Regions from separate parts of the Pseudoalteromonas sp. M8 genome, predicted to be linked through region 3. Evidence: predicted binding sites of a transcription regulator. Region 3 holds the regulator's gene; each other region holds the start of a gene.

What was found. The regulator MetJ, encoded in region 3, represses methionine synthesis genes. The targets are predictions, from matches to a motif close to TAGACGTCTAGACGTCTA.
Region 1: a site for MetJ is predicted at 2,557-2,574, ahead of GSF13_RS20830 (methylenetetrahydrofolate reductase). Genes of this name have one in related genera too.
Region 2: a site for MetJ is predicted at 4,547-4,564, ahead of metK (methionine adenosyltransferase). Genes of this name have one in related genera too.

The regions. Positions count from the first base shown of each region.
Region 1 is NZ_CP047240.1:3,564,236-3,571,456, forward strand. It holds gene GSF13_RS20825 (pitrilysin family protein) at 1-2,350, opposite strand, end outside; gene GSF13_RS20830 (methylenetetrahydrofolate reductase) at 2,621-3,577, shown strand; gene GSF13_RS20835 (undecaprenyl-diphosphate phosphatase) at 3,645-4,445, opposite strand; gene folK (2-amino-4-hydroxy-6-hydroxymethyldihydropteridine diphosphokinase) at 4,442-4,930, opposite strand; gene folB (dihydroneopterin aldolase) at 4,938-5,288, opposite strand; gene plsY (glycerol-3-phosphate 1-O-acyltransferase PlsY) at 5,413-6,003, shown strand; gene tsaD (tRNA (adenosine(37)-N6)-threonylcarbamoyltransferase complex transferase subunit TsaD) at 6,265-7,221, opposite strand, start outside.
Region 2 is NZ_CP047240.1:3,502,410-3,509,630, reverse strand. It holds gene GSF13_RS20595 (TIGR04211 family SH3 domain-containing protein) at 1-454, opposite strand, end outside; gene GSF13_RS20590 (CYTH domain-containing protein) at 753-2,273, shown strand; gene GSF13_RS20585 (HDOD domain-containing protein) at 2,384-3,229, shown strand; gene metK (methionine adenosyltransferase) at 3,294-4,445, opposite strand; gene tkt (transketolase) at 4,706-6,700, shown strand; gene GSF13_RS20570 (methyl-accepting chemotaxis protein) at 6,816-7,221, opposite strand, start outside.
Region 3 is NZ_CP047240.1:3,951,251-3,958,471, forward strand. It holds partial or broken gene metL (bifunctional aspartate kinase/homoserine dehydrogenase II) at 1-2,131, opposite strand, end outside; gene metB (cystathionine gamma-synthase) at 2,136-3,356, opposite strand; gene metJ (met regulon transcriptional regulator MetJ) at 3,701-4,021, shown strand; gene GSF13_RS22615 (malic enzyme-like NAD(P)-binding protein) at 4,102-5,343, opposite strand; gene rpmE (50S ribosomal protein L31) at 6,116-6,331, opposite strand; gene priA (primosomal protein N') at 6,546-7,221, shown strand, end outside.

The DNA.
Region 1 (7,221 bases), 390 kb from region 3:
CATCCGGCTTAGTTTGGAACATACCACGAGGGAAGTATTCGATATATGCATAATCACCATAGTTCATACCACGTACCTGACGGATACGCTGGTACAAGTGGCTGTTTGAACTGCGGTGCTCACCAAAGTATGAACGCACTAACCAAAGCGCAGCCCAGTCTTTGCTGCTACGAACCGTGTCGATTGGGAAACCAAAAGACACCGCTGTTGATTTTGCATTCTTTTCTACGATGGTTGCGTGATGGCCAGACAGTTTAGGGGCATCAGGCACTTGTAAACGCGCTTCTTCGCCTTTAGGTAAAGCCGCAAGATCGTTAAACATCGTTTCTTTTAGCTGTTTATCGAGTGCACCTGTGATACCCACGTTAAGTTTAGCTTGAGTAAATTGCTGAGCGTAAAAAGCCTTAACGTCATCCAGTGTGATTGCTTCTAAGTCTGATAAATCACCAAAGTTATAGCTTTCGTATGGGTGGCCTTTGTACAGCTCGTGATAAAGCACTTCTTTACCTAGTTCTTCATCATTTGACGCTTTCAAACCAGCCTTAATGCCGTCGATTAGCTCTTTTTTCAGACGTTTAAAATCATCTTCTCTGAACCCTGGGCTCAAAAGCTGCTGACTCACAATGCCATACCATTGATCAGCGTTATCTTTATGAATACGACCACGTAAAGAAATCATTTCTTTATCGATTTGATAACCGAAGCTACCAGCAATAGGATACAGCGCCTTTTGAATTTCTTTGTATGATTGCGACTCACTTCCACCATTGGCAATCATAGCCGCAGTAAGCGCAGCAAGACCTTTTTTACCTGCAGGATCTGCGGCAGCACCTGTGTAAAAAAGAAAGTTCACATCCACCAGCGGTGAATTATTGGTCTTGTCTAATACGTTGAAATGACGCGTTACTGGCTTGTCCATTTTTGCCACTAACTTGTCTAAGTTAACTTCCTTATCAAAACCAGGCACAGACTCAAGTGCAGACATAGTCACCGTTGTGCGGCTGCTGTCCACAAAGTATTTATTGGCAATATCACGAATGTCTTTCGCAGTGACTTTATCTGCACTTGCATAAAGCGCATTCACCACTTCAGGGTCACGCTCAAAATGCATGTAGCTTGCGAGTGTCGAAGCAATAGATTGTGATGAGTCAAGGCCGTTAATAAAGCTGTACTTTAGGTTTGATTTAAGTGCAGCAAGTTTATTTTCATCTACCAGCTCTGTGCGTGCTTTTGCGTAAGTGTTATTGATTGCATCACGCACTGTCGCCAGATCTTTTTCATCTTCAACTTTAACGAAAACATGCAGAAGACCAGGGTCTTTGGTTTCAGGGTTGTAGGTAAACATTTGGCTTGCAAGCTGTTTGTCTACCACCAGCTCTTGATATAACTCAGAGTTTTGAGAGAAGTATAACTGCGAGATCAAATCAAGCGCAGCTCGGTCTTTTTTCGCAGGCTCCCATGCAGTGCCTTTATATGAAACAAGCAACCAGTGACCAGGTAAGCCATCATATTTTTCATGGACGTAACGTGCTTTCTCTTGTTTAGGCTCAACTGGAATATCAGCTTGATAATCACCCTTTTTCCAATTACCCCAGTGCTTTTTCACCATAGCCATGGTTTCTTTTGGATCTACGTCACCCACAATGACAAGCGATACGTATTCTGGCTTGTAAAAACGTTCAAAGAAGGTTTTACCATAGGCCATTTGATCTGGCATTGCTTCGATGTCTTCAAAAAAGCCCATCGTTGTGTGTTTATAGGTATGTTTATCAAATGCTTCTTTTCTTACCGCAGAAAGCAGTTTTCGAACTGGGCTGGCATTATTTTTAAGGTATTCACCTTTCACGGTTAGTGCTTCAGTACGAAACTGTTCTTCACTGTAAGTCAGGTTCTGAAAGATATCCGCTTCGATTTCTAATACTTTATCTAAATGCTGCTTCGAGAAATTTAGGTGGTAGTTCGTGTAGTCATTGGTCGTGTAAGCGCGATTATCAACACCTGAATTTTTCAAAATGTCCGAATAAACGTCTTGTGGATACTTTTCTGAGCCTTTGAACATCATATGCTCAAAGAAATGAGCGAAGCCGGTTTTACCCGCTTCGACTTCATTACGCGAACCAACAGAAACCGGGATCTGTAGCGATACCACATCAGGATAGTTAGTTTTAACTACCATGACGCGAAGGCCATTTTCTAGCTCTTCCAAAACATAATCTTGGGCGAATACTTTATTGGATTGGGCAGCTTGAGTACTTTCAGCTGACTGTTGGGCTTGGTCTGAATTCGTCGCTGCGCAGCCACTAAGCGCTAAGCTTACGGCAAAGCTGGTTGCTAGTAATTTGAATTTCATGAATTTGGTCCTAATCATATTTTTTATTCTAAGTAAGTCGTGTTCACTTACGTTAGTAAACCTCCTGATTATGCCCCAAAGCCATACTAATTCGCTAATTTCCAAGGTGATTTACCATCCTAATGTGTAAACAAATATGAAATTTTGGTTTGAGCACTTGAGATAAATTCATAATTATTGAAATTCTTTCATTAAAAAAATCTATCTAGACGTCTAAATGGCTGCTATATTAGTAAAGAGATACAGAAATGCTTTTGTGGAATGAGGATTATGGCTTTAACGCTTCAAGAGAAAATCATTGACCCTAACCAAGGGGTATATTTAATTGGTACCACACCACCTAAGATTGGCACCGACCCAGAGCAGCTAAAATCAATTGCCGCTAAGCTTTTGGGCCGTTTACATGAGATTGAATACGACGGCGTGATCATCTATGACATTCAAGATGAAAGCAGCCGTACTCAAGTACCACGTCCATTCCCTTTTAAGCACACCGTTGATCCGTGTGAATATAGTCAGTTGATCCGCGAATTATCACACCTTGATGTAATTACGTATAAAAGTGTGGCACAGCGCGATAGTGAAGCTTTTGGCGATTGGTTAAGCAGCACAAAACAGCAATATGGGTTAAACAATCTAGTATTAGTGGGCAATCCGTCTTCACAAGGCGATATTAAGTTGCCGCTTTCTGAAGCCTATAAGGTATTGAAGCATCATCAAGATGACTTTTTCTTAGGTGGTGTAACTATCGCAGAGCGCCACGCCAGTAAGCGTAATGAACACGAAAGATTAATTGATAAAACAGAGCAAGGCTGCCAATTCTTTGTTTCCCAAGCAGTGTATGACGCTCAAGCAACCATAGATCTTATTACGAGCTATGCTCGCACCTGTAAACAGCAAGGGCAAACACCAAAACGCATTATTCTTACCTTTACTCCATGTGGTGGAGAAAAAACCTTGCAGTTTATGGAGTGGCTGGGGATTTCAGTACCAGAAGCAACCAAATGGCGCATGTTAGATGCAGACAATACACTAAGTGAGTCAATTCGTATTTGTAGAGAAAATCTAGATCAAATCTTAAAAAGCTGCTCACATCTAGATATTTCTCTTGGCTTAAATATTGAGAGCTTAACAAACCGTAAAGAAGAAATAGATGCATCTATAAACCTTTATCGACTGTTGAAGGCGACCATGGAATTATGCCTTGCGGAAAAGCAAATTGCTTAATGCAGTCTAAGCCAGCTTCATCAAGCTGGCTTTTCTGTTAACCTTGCTGAATTATCCAAAGCCCAGATTAACTTAGGCTCAAGAAAGCGATTAATCCCACCCCAAGTAGCAAGCGGTAAATGACAAATGGCATCATGCCCATGCGCTCTATGATTTTCAGGAAAAAGAAGATACAGGCATAAGCTGAGATAAACGACAGTGCTGCACCACTTAATAACGCATTCCAATCAACCACTTCATCGCCGGTAGCAAGCTCTAAACTGTAATACAATCCCATCATCGAAATGACTGGAATAGACATTAAAAACGAAAAGCGCGCCGCACTTTTCTTATCAAGCCCGAGTAATAAACCTGCGGTGATGGTAATACCTGAACGCGATGTGCCGGGAATAACAGCGGTAATTTGCGCAAGCCCCAGTATCAATGCGCTTTTCCAGTTTAAGGCAAATTCGTCTTTGATTTGTTTCGCTTTCACGTCGGCATACCAAAGCAGTAAACCAAATACTATCGTCGATGTTGCAATCACCCAAGCACTACGTAAATAAACTTCTACGATATCCTTAAGCAGTGGAGCTAAGATCACGAATGGAATAGTGGCAACCACAATACACCAAGTCAGCCGGCTTTCTTTCGAGTGCGTACCTGAGAATGATTTGAACCATCCTGCCAATAGGCTGACAATGTCTTGTCGAAAATAAATAACGACAGCCAGCAAAGTACCAACATGAACAGCAACATCAAAGGCAAGACCCTGATCTTGCCAACCTAGTACCTGTGAAGGTAGCAGTAAGTGGGCAGAACTCGAAATAGGTAAAAATTCAGTGAGACCTTGAATAATTGCAAGGACGACAATCTCAATAAAGCTCATTGCTTGGGAAACTCCACTTTCCATAATTTTTGAGTTGGGTTGTGATACTCCTGCCATAACTGAGCAATGCTTTTACCCTCAACAGGATGGATAAAATCAGGAGCTAGTTCAGCTAATGGCTGAAGCACGAAGGCATTTTTGGTTATTTCATCCCGAGGCAACTGAGCGGGTGATGAACAAATAAGGTGGTCATAAAAGAGAATATCGAGATCTAAAGTGCGTGGACTAAACTTCTTTTCACTACAGCGACGACCATGATCGTATTCTATCGACTTGAGCAGTTTATACACTTCGTCTAAAGACAGCTGTGTTTGTGCCGCAAAGACCGAGTTATAGAAATTATTCCCAGCAAACCCGACGGCTTCACTCTCAAAAACACTCGAATGTTGAAAATCCGGAAAGTGTTCTATCAATACGCTCAAGCCACTCAGCAAGTTTTTTTCTTTTTCTATGTTTGAGCCGAGACTGATAAAAATTTGTGCCATGATAATTCTACTTCTTACGCACAATTTCTACACCAACCGTTTGTGCTTGTGGCACGGCAGCAGGTTTACTCACTTTTATAAGCACTTGTTGTACATTAAATTCATTTAGGATCATTGCGGCAAGCTGTTCAACTAACGTTTCTAATAGCTCAACTGGTTTTGCTTGGGTATGCGCAATAATACGCTCACTCACTTTAGCATAATCAACCGCCAAACTAATATCGTCATGGCGAGCGGCAGCGCTAATATCGGTCAACATCTCAACATCAAAGTAAAGGCTTTGTTTACTTTCTTTTTCAAAGTCGTACACTCCTATTATGGCTTCGACGTGTAGCTGTGAGATATAGACTTTATCCATGTAAACTCCAAACATGTTTATCGCTGTAATTCACCCGCATTTTCTAATCGCAATTCGCGATCTGTGCAGGACTTAAGACCGCCGATCATAGCCCAAAACAACGCAATAAAAAATAAGGAAGACAGTGTTAATCAGTTTAATGTGCGTATGTGCTTATTTATTGGGATCGATTTCCTCAGCGATTCTGGTTTGTCGGTTATTCAATCTACCAGATCCACGCTTTAATGGTTCTAATAATCCAGGCGCAACCAATGTATTAAGATTGGGAGGAAAGATCCCAGCTGCGCTGGTGCTCGTCTTCGATATTTTAAAGGGAACCATCCCGGTGTGGGGAGCCTACTTTCTGAAAATAGAACCTGTGTGGTTAGGTGCAATAGCCGTAAGCGCATGCCTTGGTCACATTTATCCTATTTTCTTCCACTTTAACGGTGGTAAAGCGGTAGCAACGGCATTTGGTGCGCTATTACCCATCGGCTTGTCATTGGGTGGGCTATTGATTAGTACGTGGCTCGTGGTGCTAGCGCTAACACGCTATTCTTCACTCGCAGCGATTGTCGCAGTCGCAGCAGCTCCACTTTACACATGGTGGATAAAACCGCTTTATACGGTGCCGGTAAGCTTTTTAACTGTGGTGATTATTATTCGTCATAGGGCAAATATTAAAAGGCTCTTGAGTGGTAAAGAGCCCAAGGTGGGGAAAAAGTCTAAAGACTAGGGCCTGTTTACCTTTCAAGTTTGTTTTTGCAGCAGTTTGATTGGTATTTGTACAAGGCAGAGCCTGCGTAGCATAGTTATTCTATGTGAGTCAGGCGAGAACACAGTAGAAATGCTAATCAAGCGCTGCCCTTTGGGTTCACCTGAGTGCGCTTTGTTCATTGTTGCTCAACTTTTGCCTAGATTACTAGGCGGCAAGTCGAGCGTCGCGACCAAAACACACTCAGGAGAACAAAAATCAAACAGCAAAGATCAACAGACCCTAGACTTTTTCTAGACTATCCAGCGGCCAACGTGGCTTAGTCTTCATATCAAGTGGCGCATGCTGACCTGCTTTTAGGCGCTGCATTCCTGCATAAGCTATCATCGCCCCATTGTCTGTACAAAATTCAGTGCGCGGATAATAAACTCGCCCTTTCATACCAAGCATCATGCGCTCAAGCTTTTGCCTAAGTTCTGTATTGGCGCTGACGCCACCTGCAATCACAAGGCTTTTAATGCCTGTTTCTTTCAGTGCCCGCTTGCACTTAATCGCTAGTGTTTCTACGACCGCAGTTTGAAAGGCATGAGCGATATCTGCTTTCGTTTGCTCATCATCGCCTTCATTACGGATCGTGTTTGCCGCTGCGGTTTTTAATCCACTGAAACTAAAATCCAGACCTGGTCTGTCTGTCATCGGTTTTGGAAAAGTAAATCGCCCTGCTTGACCCTGTGTCGCCATTTTCGCAAGCATTGGGCCGCCAGGGTAATCAAGGCCGAGTAGCTTTGCGGTTTTATCAAATGCTTCACCAGCAGCATCATCCACTGACTCACCAAGTACCTCATACTCACCGATACCTGAGACTTTGACCATCATGGTATGACCACCAGAGACTAGCAGCGCGACGAATGGGAACTCTGGTTTATCGTCTTCAAGCATAGGGGCAAGCAAATGGCCTTCCATATGATGTACGGCAACGGCTGGGATCCCCCAACCAAATGCTAACGAGCGACCAATTGAGGTGCCAACTAACAAAGCACCGACCAAACCCGGCCCTGCGGTATAAGCAATGCCATCAAGGTCTTCAGGACCGCAACCCGCTTGCGCGAAAGCAGCTTCAATAAGAGGGATCGTTTTGCGTACATGATCACGAGAAGCAAGTTCAGGCACTACCCCACCATAATCGGCGTGTACTTTTACCTGAGAATATAATTGATGTGCCAACAGCCCTTGCTCATC
Region 2 (7,221 bases), 450 kb from region 3:
TTTCAAGCCCTGAAATAGTGTCTTGAAGTGAAGCATTTTCAGCTAGCAAATTGGTATTGTTTTGCTGCAGCATTGGAAGCTGCTGCTGGGCGTCGTTCAGCGCCTCTTGGGTTTCCACCAAGGTTTGGTTAACCGCCTCTAATTGTTGCTTTAAACCTGGCTCCGTGGTGACAAATTTACTTTCTACCCAACCTTCTCTTGCTTTGTCGTCTTTAATTTGGACAAACTCGTCATTAGCGCCACTCAAAATAGTGATTGGCGTACCAGCATCAACAGAACCTAAAATTCGATAATTTTTACTTGGACCTGTATGCATGAAAATAAAAAGATTGTCACTAATATAGCCGTTTGGTGTTGCCGTGTTTACTGTGCTATTTTCGTCTGGCTCTTCGGCAAAGCTTATAAAGCTGGTGAAGAGCAGGCTCGCAATGATAAATTGCTTAAAGTTGAACATGCGTGGGCCTTTTATTCTTTGGGTCGTAAAGTTTACAAAATAGTAGGGATTTCGCGGCCTAATAGCAAGGCTTTGTTTATTTTGAATGGCGCGAAATAATTGATTACATAATGAAAATTGCAGCATTTAACGCAATGATTCGGTGTTATTAATCCGCTGACGTTCAGCGAAATTAGCCCGACTATCTATTGATTTAGCGCATATTTGGTGCACTTCTCATCGGATAAAAAGATTGCAAACTTAGCCTCCTTTGTATATTTTGATCCTCCCTTAGACAAATAGGTAAAACACTGCCCTAATGGACACTGAAATAGAACTGAAATTTTTGGTTTCAGATAATGAAGTTCCGCTGATCCCTGCACTCATCACACAGTTTGCAAAAACGGTCACTAACAAGCCTGCTAAAAACTTAACTAACGCCTACTTTGACACGCCAAATCGTGAATTGCGTGCGCTAGATATCGGTCTAAGAACGCGTTGTTGCAATGATGAATGCGAGCAAACGATTAAGCTTGCGGGAGAAGTTGTAGGAGGGTTACATCAACGACCTGAGTACAATTTACCTATTCAATCAGGACGTCCTGACTTGTTAGCGTTTGACGCGAATATTTGGCCTCACGGCATGCAACTTGAGTCTATCGCAGAAAACATATTCCCGATCTTCAGTACGAATTTCATTCGTCGAACTTGGTTAATCGAAACGGATTCAGGAACCAAAATCGAAGTCGTGTTGGATAAAGGGGAAATAGCAGCCCAAGGGAAGATGGAGCCAATCAATGAGCTTGAAATAGAGCTCATTGAGGGAAACAAAGAAGATCTTTTCTTATTAGCCGATCACCTAATTAAACAGGCTGGTATGCGTTTGGGACTATACTCAAAGGCCGCCAGAGGGTATCGAATTGCCGATGATAAGCCTCTAAAACCAAATAAGTTTATAGGGTTTGTACCGCTCAAATCTCAGGTAACGCAAGAACAAGCGCTAATTGCGACAGTCAGTTATGGTATTCAGTTCGTCCAGAAGCATGAGCAGTGTTATTTTAATAAACCAAGTCTCAAGACATTAAAACGTGTTATTGATGGAGTCTCGCTTATCCGCCACGCGTTTTGGTTGTTCGATGACATCGTTGATAAAAGCTCGACTGAGAGTATTCGTAACGAATTAAAATGGTTGTTGTCAGAACTTGCCTGGGTCGAAAATGCAATTCATTTAAAAACCTATACCTCAAAGCGTCATGCTTATCATAAGAAACTTAATCAGTTTCCCGAGTTGGCGCAGGTCATTACCGATTTGCAAGATGTTCAGCCGACACCGACGGACATTGAAGATTTATTTCATTGCACCCGCTATAACCGTTTGATCCTTTCACTTACTCGCTGGCTGGTTGATAGAGCGTGGCGTAAAAACTGGGATCAAAAAGCACTGAGTGCAGCAGAGCTACCTGTCACAGAAATCGCAAGCCAATTATTTGATAAAGACTGGCAAGAGCTGAAAAACTTGCTTCCACAGGATAAATCGCTTTCTGAAAGAGATTATTTACATGTGAGAATAAAGTTAGAAAACACGCTACTAAGCGGTAACTGTCTGGGCAAGCTTTACGATAAAGAAGCGCGCAAAGTGTTTAGAACGCCTTGGATTGATATCGTTTATGGTATTTATGAGCTAGAAACACTGGCGTATTTATATCAACTTTGCCAAAGCCAAAACGCAGACGAGCTGCAAGAAGTGCAGGCATGGCTTAAGCAAAAATCTGACTTTTTGATAAGTGCTATGGAGCAAAGTCGACAATCTTCCATGCATAGCGAACCATATTGGTTCTAACCAGATTAAGCGGGGTTTTATCCCGCTTTTTTGTATCACTTCATTACAATCAATACTGCAAATATCAGGCGATGAACTAAACTTGGGTGTATCAATTCTGAGGTAGCCCAATGATCGATATAGACGATAAAGTGCTGAATGATTTGCGCGGCGGATTTAACTTACCTGCTAAGCCTGAAATATTACAAGCCTTACAAAATGAACTATCACAACCAGAGCCTGAGTTATTTACCGTGGCGGATATTATTGCGGCAGATGTTGGTGCGTCTGCAGCGGTATTAAAGGTAATTAATTCACCGGCTTATGGTCTTGCCCGTACAATCACAGATATAAAACAAGCTGTGATGTTTTTGGGCGTGAACTGTATTACACAGCTAGTGACTGGGTATTTGCTTAAAAATGCGTTTGAGCAGTCAAAGTGCTGTATTTCACTGCAGCAGTTTTGGGATAATGCTGCGGATATCTCAAAAGCAGCAATGGTGGTTGGACATCATTTGAAGGCATCATTACCGATGGAGAATTTGCAGCTGCTCGGACTGTTTCATGATGCCGGGATCCCAGCAATGGCCGTAAAATATCCTGACTACGCTGAGGTAATAAAGCAGTCTATAGAGCGACCTGAGCAAACGCTTATTTACTACGAGCAGCAAAAGTATCCAGTGCCTCACACTGTGATAGGCTACTTTCTTGCGACGTCTTGGCACTTACCTAAAGAAATATGCCAGATGATTTTGCGCCACCATGACGTTAGCTATCTTGAAGAGCAAAAAGATGCGCAGCATGTGCAAACCTTTGCGGCACTTAAACTGGCTGAAAACCTCTGTTTTGAAGCAAAACACTTTAGAAGCGCAGCAGATTGGTATCTATTTAAAGATAAGGTGATGATTGAGCTTAATTTGCATGAAGATGAGTATCAAAACTTAAAAGATGATGTCGATGAAGTATTTATCGGATAGGGGATTATCCACAGGCATTAAAAAAGGCGCACTTGGCGCCTTTTTTACTTTTTGCTGCAGGGGATTATAGGCCTGCAGCCGCACGTAGTGCGTCAGCTTTATCTGTTGCTTCCCAAGGGAACTCTTCACGACCAAAGTGGCCGTAAGCAGCAGTAGGCTGATAAATTGGACGCTCAAGGTCTAGCATAGTGATTAGACCGTAAGGGCGTAAGTCGAAGTGCTCGCGGATAAGTTCGATCAAACGCGACTCATCAAGCTTAGCTGTACCGAAAGTTTCTACGCTGATAGAAGTAGGCTCAGCAACACCGATTGCGTAAGACACTTGGATCTCACACTTGTCAGCAAGGCCAGCGGCAACAATGTTCTTTGCAACGTAACGCGCTGCGTAAGCTGCAGAACGGTCAACTTTTGATGGATCTTTACCTGAGAATGCACCACCACCGTGACGTGCCATACCGCCGTATGTATCTACAATGATTTTACGACCAGTTAGACCACAGTCACCCATAGGACCACCGATAACGAAACGGCCAGTTGGGTTGATGAAGAACTTAGTTGCTTCAGTGATAAGCTCTGCAGGTAGTGTAGGCTTGATGATAGTTTCCATCACTGCTTCTACAAGGTCAGCTTGTGATACCGAATCACAGTGCTGTGTAGATAATACGACCGCGTCGATACCTACTGCTTTACCGTTTTCGTACGCGAATGTTACCTGAGACTTAGCGTCTGGACGTAACCAAGGTAGCGTGCCGTCTTTACGAACTTGCGCTTGGCGCTGAACTAGACGGTGTGAGTAAGTGATAGGCGCAGGCATAAGTACGTCAGTTTCGTTACACGCGTAACCAAACATTAGGCCTTGGTCACCAGCACCTTGCTCTTCTGGACGAGTACGGTCAACACCTTGGTTGATATCAGGTGATTGTTTACCAATCGTGTTAAGGATTGCACATGAATCAGCGTCAAAGCCCATGTCTGAATGTGTGTAACCAATTTCACGCACGGTCTTACGAGTTAATTCCTCGATATCAACCCAAGCGCTAGTCGTGATTTCACCACCAACCATAACCATACCGGTTTTAACGTAAGTTTCACACGCAACACGTGCTTTTGGATCTTGCTCAAGGATGGCATCTAGAACCGCATCAGAGATCTGATCGGCGATTTTATCCGGATGACCCTCAGAAACAGATTCAGAAGTAAATAAATGTTTAGCCATTGTATTTATGCTCACAAATATTGCGCTTCACAAACATCAGGAACAGCGCGAAAAATTAAGGGGCGTATTCTAACCAAAAAACCTAGGCATTGACTAGTTATTTTACGCCTAGACGTCCAAAATTGTGCAAACTTTTTTAATGGTCGGAAAAAGTCCGTCTGTACCCGTTTTTTTATGGCCTTTGCCGTTGCAGTTAGCCATATAAATAAGTAAGAATGGGCTCAAACCCCCGCGAAACACATTTAAAGGTAGGAGAATTCATGCCATCTCGCAAAGAACTTGCTAATGCAATTCGCGTTCTTTCCATGGACGCTGTACAAAAGGCCAAGTCTGGCCACCCTGGAGCCCCTATGGGCATGGCGGACATCGCAGAAGTACTTTGGCGCGATTTTTTAAAGCACAACCCAAGTAATCCTGAGTGGTTCGACAGAGATCGCTTTGTATTATCAAACGGTCACGGCTCGATGTTAATTTATTCATTGTTGCATTTGTCGGGTTATGACTTATCAATTGATGACATCAAAAACTTCCGTCAGCTACACTCCAAAACACCAGGCCACCCAGAATATGGTTATGCGCCAGGTATTGAAACGACTACAGGCCCATTAGGCCAGGGTATTACCAATGCGGTAGGTATGGCGATTGCTGAAAAAGCATTGGCTGCACAGTTTAACCGTGAAGATTACGACATCGTTAATCACTATACCTATGCATTTTTAGGTGATGGCTGTTTGATGGAAGGTATCTCACACGAAGCTTGTTCACTTGCGGGTACCCTTGGTCTTGGCAAACTGATTGCATTTTGGGATGACAACGGTATTTCAATCGACGGTGAAGTTGAAGGTTGGTTTAGCGACGATACACCAAAACGCTTTGAGTCTTATGGCTGGCATGTTATCGCCGGTGTTGATGGTCACGATAGCGATGCGATTAAAGCGGCAATCGAAGCGGCGCAAGCAGAGTCTGACAAACCAACCCTTATCTGTTGTAAAACGGTTATCGGTTATGGTTCACCAAACAAGTCAGGTAGCCATGATTGTCACGGTGCACCGCTAGGTGATGATGAAATCAAAGCAGCACGTGAATTCCTTGGTTGGGAGCACGGCGCATTTGAAGTACCGGAAGATGTGTACGCGAAATGGGACGCAACAGCGCGTGGTCAAAATCAACAAAGTGACTGGCTGATTAAGTTCACTGAATACCAAATGCATTATCCTGAGCTTGCTGCTGAGTTTGAGCGTCGCATGAAAGGCGAGCTTCCAGCAAACTGGTCTGAGAAAACAGAAGCCTATATCGCAGAGCTTCAAGCGAATCCTGCAAACCCAGCAACTCGTAAAGCATCACAAAATGCATTGAATGCTTTTGGTCCAATTCTACCTGAGTTTATGGGTGGCTCTGCTGACCTTGCGGGTTCTAACTTAACACTTTGGGATCAATCTAAAGGCTTAACGGCAGAAGATGCTGCGGGTAACTATATCTTCTACGGTGTGCGTGAATTTGGTATGTCTGCCATTATGAATGGTATTGCGCTACATAGAGGCTTTATCCCTTATGGTGCGACATTCCTAATGTTTATGGAATACGCGCGTAATGCGGTACGTATGGCTGCATTGATGAAACAAAGAAGCATCTTTGTGTATACTCATGATTCAATCGGTCTTGGTGAAGATGGTCCAACACACCAACCAGTAGAACAAATGGCGAACTTACGTACTACGCCAAACCTTGCGAGCTGGCGTCCATGTGACCAAGTTGAGTCAGCAGTTGCTTGGCAGCAAGCGGTTGAACGCGCTGATGGCCCATCTGCACTTGTATTTACCCGTCAGGGCCTTGCGCAGCAGCCTCGTACCGCTGAGCAGGTTGCAGCGATTAAGCAAGGTGGTTATGTACTATCTTGTGATGGTGAGCCTGAAATCATCCTTATTGCAACCGGTTCTGAAGTGCAACTTGCAGTTGAGTCTGCGGATAAGCTTCGTGCAGAAGGTAAAAAGGTACGTGTTGTGTCTATGCCTTCAACGGACATTTTTGATGCGCAATCTCCAGCATACAAAGAAAGCGTACTACCAAGCTCAGTAACGCGTCGCGTCGCTATCGAAGCGGGTATTGAGGACTTCTGGTACAAATATGTAGGCCTAAATGGTGCTATAGTTGGTATGACAACGTTTGGTGAGTCAGCGCCTGCTGATGAGCTATTCAAGCTATTTGGCTTTACGGTAGAAAATATCGTTGAGAAGGCAAACGCATTGTTTGCATAATCAAAGAAAAGAAACAAAAAACCCATGCCATGCATGGGTTTTTTTATGCTTAGGGGTTTTGCTAAACCCCTTAAAGTTTTGAGACTGTTTCCTGCTCAAAGCTCAGGTTAGATAGCTAAACCTTAAACTGTTCTACCGATAAGCGTAACTCTTCGGCGAGTTTAGCAACCTCAGAACTAGAGATTGAGGTTTGGCTTGCGCCTTCAGCTGTTTGCTCTGCGATTGTTACAATCGATTCCAAACGTTCACTAATTTCCTGTGCTACTTGTTGTTGCTCATTCGCCGCGTTTGCAATCTCTTCACTCACATCATGAGCCTGAGAAACGGCTGCAGTGATAGAGTTTAGTGCTTCATTAGCAAGGTCGCTCTGAGTTACGCACGACTCCGCCTGCTGTTTGCCTTTCGACATCGCGCCTACCGCTTCTTCGGCACCGGCTTGTAAGGATTCAATCATTGCTTGAATTTCTTGAGTCGACTCTTGAGTTTTACTTGCAAGCGAGCGTACTTCGTCTGCCACTACA
Region 3 (7,221 bases):
TTTCAAGCGCACCAGTATAACGAAGCGCAGCGTCATTCGCTGTGGCCTTTGCATAGTGTGTCGCATAAAAGTCATCGAGTTGCTGGCGATTTTCTAAAAACGTTTGCCATGAACCCACACTCAAGGACTCTGGCATTAACGCCTCTAATTCAATATCGTCAAGCTCAAGCTCAATGCCTAACTCTCGTGCTAAGATCAAAAGCTTACGCTGCATATCACGGCCAGATAGATCTTCGCGCGGATCGGGCTCGGTAAAACCAAGTTCTTGCGCCCCAAGCACTAACTCAGAAAATGCTTCAGAACCATCATAGCGACTACAAAGCCAAGATAAAGTGCCGGAAAAGACGCCTTCAATTCTCACCACTTCATCACCACTATTTTGCAGATCAGCCAATGCAAAGTTAATGGGAAGACCTGCGCCAACACTGGTATTGTAACGCCATAAAAGGTTACGCTCTTGTAACTGCTGACGCAGCTTTGAGTACCAACCTTGTTGTGCCGTGCCGGCATATTTATTGGCGCTGATCAAATGACAGTCATGTTCAACAAACTGCGGATACAACTCGCTGAAACGCTCGCTCGCAGTAATATCGACCACCACTTTATGCTCGTAATCTAGCTCTTTAATACGAGTGAATAGCTCTGCTTCATTGTATTCGATGGCCTCATTTTGCCATTGCTGTTGCCACAATGCTAAATTCAACCCGCTTGGACAGAACAACATTTGCTTAGAACGCAGTAGGCCAACCAACTTAAGATCAAAGTGCTCACTCAGCTTAGCGACTTGGTTTTTGCATTGTTCGATAAACACTTCACCCACGTTGCCAACACCCGCCACAATCACTGCAAGCTCCCGGCCTTTATTCACCAAACGCTCGTGCAATATAGCAAGTAGATCGCTATCAATTGCTTGATCGGTTAACACTAAGCTGTAATGACGCTCTTGCAGCACAAAACGGGTGACAATCGCATGTTCATCCAATAGCTCCAGTGCCTGCTGATGTAAGCCAGCGACATCCTGACTTGGGGCAACAATAGCAAAGCCTTGTACTTGTGATTCAATAATATTGGCCCGCGAATCCAGCGCTTTGATCACAGCATGGCTAAACTCAGATGGCACCAGTAAGTGTGCCTCTCCACCTTTAACAAAATGATGAATGCTATGCTGGATAAGCTGGCTTAGCTGTTTTACTTCACCACTTTTTAGCTGCTCAACGCGTAACAGGTCAAGTTGTCCAAAAGTGGTAATAAAGCGCTTCTCTTTGCTATAGCCTGCCTTTACTATCTCAGTGCCAAGCGCATCAGCGTCAAAGCTGCTACGAACTTGTAGTTTTATATCGGTATCTTTAAGTGGAGACAGCGTTTTTGCATGTAATACCGGATTACCTAATCGTGCGAGTAATTCAGCTTGGCCACGACATACCTTAGTGTATTTTATGGCATTAGCGACTTTACGTGGATCAGTACTGAATACACCTGTTGTATCCGTCCAAATTGATACTTGAGCCGCATCAAGATAACTTGCCAACAAAGTCGCGCTATAGTCACTGCCATTTCGGCCTAAAGTCACCGTTTCACCTTGTGCATTTGCGGCAATAAAACCGGTAACGATATAGATAGCGTGATCATCAATTGCGCGATAGCACGCTTCTTTGTTATGGGCGTGTAGTAACACCCCCTCTTGTTGTACAAATAACGTACGAGCGTCGATAGCTTTGGCTTCGATACCTTGAGAACTTAGGTAGTTTGCTAATATACGAGCCGACCATAGCTCTCCATGTGCAAGTAAACTCGCGTAGTGAAGATGCTGTTCTTCTCGTCCTAAAGCGATTGCTTGCAGCTCATTGACAAGCTGTTTGAGTAACACACTGTGTTGTTCACCTACAAACAGGGCATCAATTAATTCACGTTGATGATTTTCAACTTGTAATAAAACATCGTTGAATGCGCGAACATCTTGCTGCTCAAAGCTTTGCCATAACTTCACTAGGGTATTCGTTGTTTTTCCTGCAGCAGAAACCACAACACTGTCACCTAGTTGACATTGCTCTAACACTATCTTGGCAACCGCCTGATAACGCTCTGGCGAGCTTAAACTCGAACCACCAAACTTATGTACTACTTTTGCCATTTACTCACCACAACGCTACTGTATGTGCAGGCGTTAATTTGAATGACTTAGCATCATCACTCGCCTGACTTTCATCAATACATGCAAATCCCGCTTCCAGATCTGCAATGAGATCCTGTGCATCTTCAATGCCTACAGAAATACGAATCAACGTGTCGCCCACTCCCGCTTCTAAACGTGCTTGCGGATCCATACCCGCGTGTGTCATCGTCGCTGGATGACAAATAAGACTCTCAACCCCACCTAAAGATTCTGCCAATGAAAAGTGCGTTAGAGACGTTAAAAACTTCGCAGATGTTTGCAGATCGCCTTTGATATCAAAGCTCACCATGCCACCAAAGCCGAGCTGTTGTTTTTTCGCAAGTTCGTGTTGAGGATGCGACTCAAGGCCAGGGTAATAAACTTGGCTAACATACGGCGACTTTTCTAAATATTCTGCAATAAGCTGAGCATTTTCTTGATGTTGGCGTAAACGCACATTTAAGGTGCGCAGTCCACGTAGGGTAAGGTAACTATCAAAAGGTGCACCGGTAATACCGATATTATTCGCCCACCAAGCTAACTCATCACCCAATTCCAGAGTACGCGCGATCACCGCGCCCCCCACTACATCAGAATGACCATTGATATATTTAGTGGTTGAATGCACGACGACATCCACGCCAAAGGCAATGGGGTTTTGTAATGCAGGAGACAAGAAGGTGTTGTCAGCGGCGACCAAAGCCCCCACAGCGTGTGCTGCATTTACGACAGCTTCTATATCCGTTAACCGCAAAATTGGGTTACTTGGTGTTTCAATCCAAACTAATTTAGGTTTGATCTGCTGCAGCTGCGCAAGACTTTCAGGTTGCGTGAGATCCAAGACTGTTAATTTGAGCAATCCACGCTTTGCAAGCGATGTAAACAAGCGATAGCTACCACCATAGCAGTCATGTGGAATAACCAGCGTATCGTCATGGTTAAGCAGTTGAGTTACTAGGTGAACGGCAGCCATGCCAGTGGCGGTAATAATACCACGAGCACCACCTTCAAGTTCGGTAAGTGCCTGTGCAAGCACATCACGATTAAAGTTACCGCTGCGGCCATAATCGTAGTCGCGTTTGGTATCAAAATCGGCAAAAGAATAGGTGGTAGAAAGGTAAAGCGGTGGCACTACTGCCCCATGCGCTTTATCAGCTTCTATACCGTGACGCACTGCTACCGTCGATTTATTAACTTGACTCATAAGGTCACCTAGATAGTTGGATGTTTAGACGTCTAAAAGGTTAGAGCAACAGAAACCAGAAGTCAAAACATTTATACTGCTAAATGGCTAAATAACTAGTATTTGACTATCTTTTTTAAACCGATAAAATTTCGCCACTCTAGGCGTTGCTAATACGACTGAGTTATTGAAAACTATGGCAGAGATTCTTCTATCTCGCTATGGCGGATTAGTTTATTCATCTATTTGAGTTTGGGATTTATCTTTAATTCGTAAGGTTATCCCTATATTCATGCGGTTGGTGAATAATGTAGACCAGAACCCAGTCATATTGGCATTGATGTAACTGAGGCAAGTACACAATTATGGCAAAATGGAACGGTGAGTATATTCACCCATATGCAGAACACGGTAAGAAAGCAGAGCAAGTAAAAAAGATCACGGTGAGCATACCTCTGAATGTACTCAAAGTGCTAACTGATGAGCGTACACGTCGCCAAGTGAATAACTTACGTCATGCCACGAACAGTGAGCTTTTATGTGAGGCGTTTCTACATGCCTTCACAGGTCAGCCACTGCCGAGCGATGAAGACTTGAGAAAAGATAATCCAGAGCGTATTCCTTTAGAGGTAAGACAAATAATGGAAGAGCGCGGTTTGGAGATCCCAGAAATAAACGAAGAGTGATAACTGCTCTTTCGCTCTGGAAATACAGACACAAAAAAAGCCTCAATCGAGGCTTTTTCATTTGAATAATACCAATGGTATTATTCCATATATCCAGCTGGCATATCGATTTGTGCCACGCCTGATTCAATTGCAGCTACCGCTACCGCTTTTGCGATACGAGGTAACAAACGTGGATCCATTGGTTTTGGAATAATATACTCAGGACCAAACTCTAGACTATCTACGTCAGCCGCTTTTAACACTTCAGCAGGTACAGGCTCTTTCGCAATCGTTCTAATTGCTTCAACCGCTGCAATCTTCATCTCGTCATTGATAGCGGTTGCGCGTACATCAAGCGCACCACGGAAGATAAACGGGAAACACAACACGTTATTTACTTGGTTTGGATAATCCGAGCGGCCTGTCGCCATGATCAAATCATTACGTGCACCGTGTGCAACTTCAGGGCTGATCTCAGGGTCTGGGTTAGAACAAGCGAATACCACTGGCTTGTCAGCCATTAGCTTTAGATCCTCAGCAGAAAGTAAGTCTGGGCCAGAAACACCAACAAATACGTCCGCATCTGCAATCACGTCTTGTAACGTACGCTTATCCGTGTTGTTTGCAAACAGCTCTTTGTATTCATTTAGGTCATCACGACGAGTATGGATCACGCCTTTTCTGTCCAGCATATAGATGTGCTCACGTTGAGCACCGCATTTGATCAGTAATTCCATACAAGCAATAGCGGCTGCACCCGCGCCAAGACACACAATAATCGCATCATGAATATCTTTACCTTGGATTTCCAACGCATTCAGCATACCCGCAGCGGTTACAATTGCAGTGCCGTGCTGATCATCATGGAATACAGGAACGTCACAACGTTCAATTAGCGCGCGCTCAATTTCAAAACACTCTGGCGCTTTAATATCTTCAAGGTTAATACCACCAAATGTGTCTGCGATATTTGCCACAGTATTGATGAAGTCTTCAGTGGTGTTGTGCTTAACTTCGATATCGATTGAATCAAGGCCCGCAAAACGCTTAAATAATAGTGCCTTACCTTCCATAACAGGCTTTGACGCCAAAGGACCTAAGTTACCCAAGCCAAGAATTGCCGTACCATTACTGATCACCGCAACCATATTTCCTTTACCCGTGTAACGGTATGCATTCGCCGGATCAGCCGCGATTTCACGTACTGGCTCTGCAACACCTGGGCTGTATGCAAGTGCTAAGTCTTTTACGGTCTCGGCAGGTTTAGTGAGTTCAACACTGATTTTACCTGGAACGGGCTTCTCGTGATAATCTAGAGCTTGTTGACGAAAGTCTGTCATGGCGCGATATTTTCCTACGAAGTTAATGTGAGAGTGTGGTAAACGTTCGCATTCTGAATGTTGGCAACCTAGCTAGCTGGTTACAGCAACACACAGTGCGATTAACTATATGAGCGACGACATTCAACCACTCAACAAGCGTATGTGCTTTGCTGTCGCGGTATGTCAATAGGACATATAGTTAATCGACCGTATTCACACAATACCGAGTTTTGCTCATTATTCAAGTAAAATCAGGTCTATCCACTAGCATGGTATTTTCTATACTTTTCCGAGAAGATAAGCTCAATTTTAAGAAATATTTCACAAATAAAATGACTAAAACTTAAAAAACAAGACGCTAAAATCAGCACAGAATGTATAAGATTAGCACAAATGTATACCAACTATAAAAACAATAAGAAAATTGCAACTTAACTAACTTTAACGTCAAGATACCGACATTTAATCGCAATATACTGACTTTAGTTTATATTAAGTGCTCATACCTGATACTATTTACTATATGAGCTTTGATTATTTTCACAACTTAAGCTCGTAAATGTTGAATATTTATCTGCTAAATAGAGTTTTTACTCTACCCAAGAGATCAGTAAAGTTTTGCTGCCAAACTGGCAAGTTTTTTATTTTAGAAGAATAAAAGACACAATAAGACGGGATGACTGACGGTCTATCTGCTGATGCAGAATAGGATGTATAAATCGAGAAGGTATTTTCAAACAGGCACAAAAAAAGCACCCTAAAGGTGCTTTTTTCGACTAGACCAACAAGATTACTTCTTGCTGCTAAGTGCACCGAAACGCTTGTTAAAGCGATCTACACGGCCACCTGTGTCAAGGATCTTCTGCTTACCAGTGTAGAACGGGTGACATGCAGAACATACGTCTAGGTGAATATCTTTACATAGCGTTGAACGAGTTTCGAACTTGTTACCGCAAGAGCACGATGCAGTGATCGTCTCGTAATTAGGGTGAATACCTTCTTTCATAGCAACCTCTAGTTAAGGCCGTATCGCTCTCCAAACCCGAAGTCTGGCACCATACGTAGTTATACAAAAATGTGGACGCGTATTTTAGTGCTTAACTGAACAATCTACAAGCGATATTTCAGAGTTTTTTATCACCGTCGCAGAGTACGTTTTCAATTCGTACCACCTTAGGTATATACTTCGTCACTGCGCTCACTTTATGGAATTGTAATACATGCTCATTCTTGAAGTAGCTTTAAAGCTGCCACTGCACCGAACATTCGACTATTTGCTAGCACCAACCATGCAAGTTGAAGCAGGAATGAGAGTCACCGTCAATTTTGCCAACCGTCGCTGCACAGCGATTGCGCTTGCTAAAAAAGACGACACCGATGTACCAAAAGAAAAACTCAAGCAAATTATTGAGGTGTTGGACGAGCATCCTGTCTTTAATCAAGCACAACTTAGCTTTTTACACTTTGTCTCCCAGTATTACTGTCATCCAATTGGCGATACCTTATTCACAGCACTACCGGCAGTACTCAGAGATGGTGGAAGCCCAGACAAAACTCAGATCCCTATCGTCAGATTAACGGAAAAAGGGCAGAAACTACCAACACTGCGAGCCAAAAAGCAACAAGCGCTGCTTTCTCAATTATATGAAGGTGGTGCAATAAAATTAAGTGAACTCAAAGCGCTCGGATTTGCTAGCCAAACAATTAAAGCATTAGAAGAAAAAGCGCTTATCTCACAATCTATTGAGCATGATAGTGATTGGTCGCAAAACGAATTACAGCTAGGCGAAAAGCCACGCCTAAACGACCAGCAAGCGACTATTTGCAGCGCCGTTAATGCACAAGTCGGTTACCGTACCTTTTTAATCGAAGGTGTAACGGGAAGTGGTAAAACCG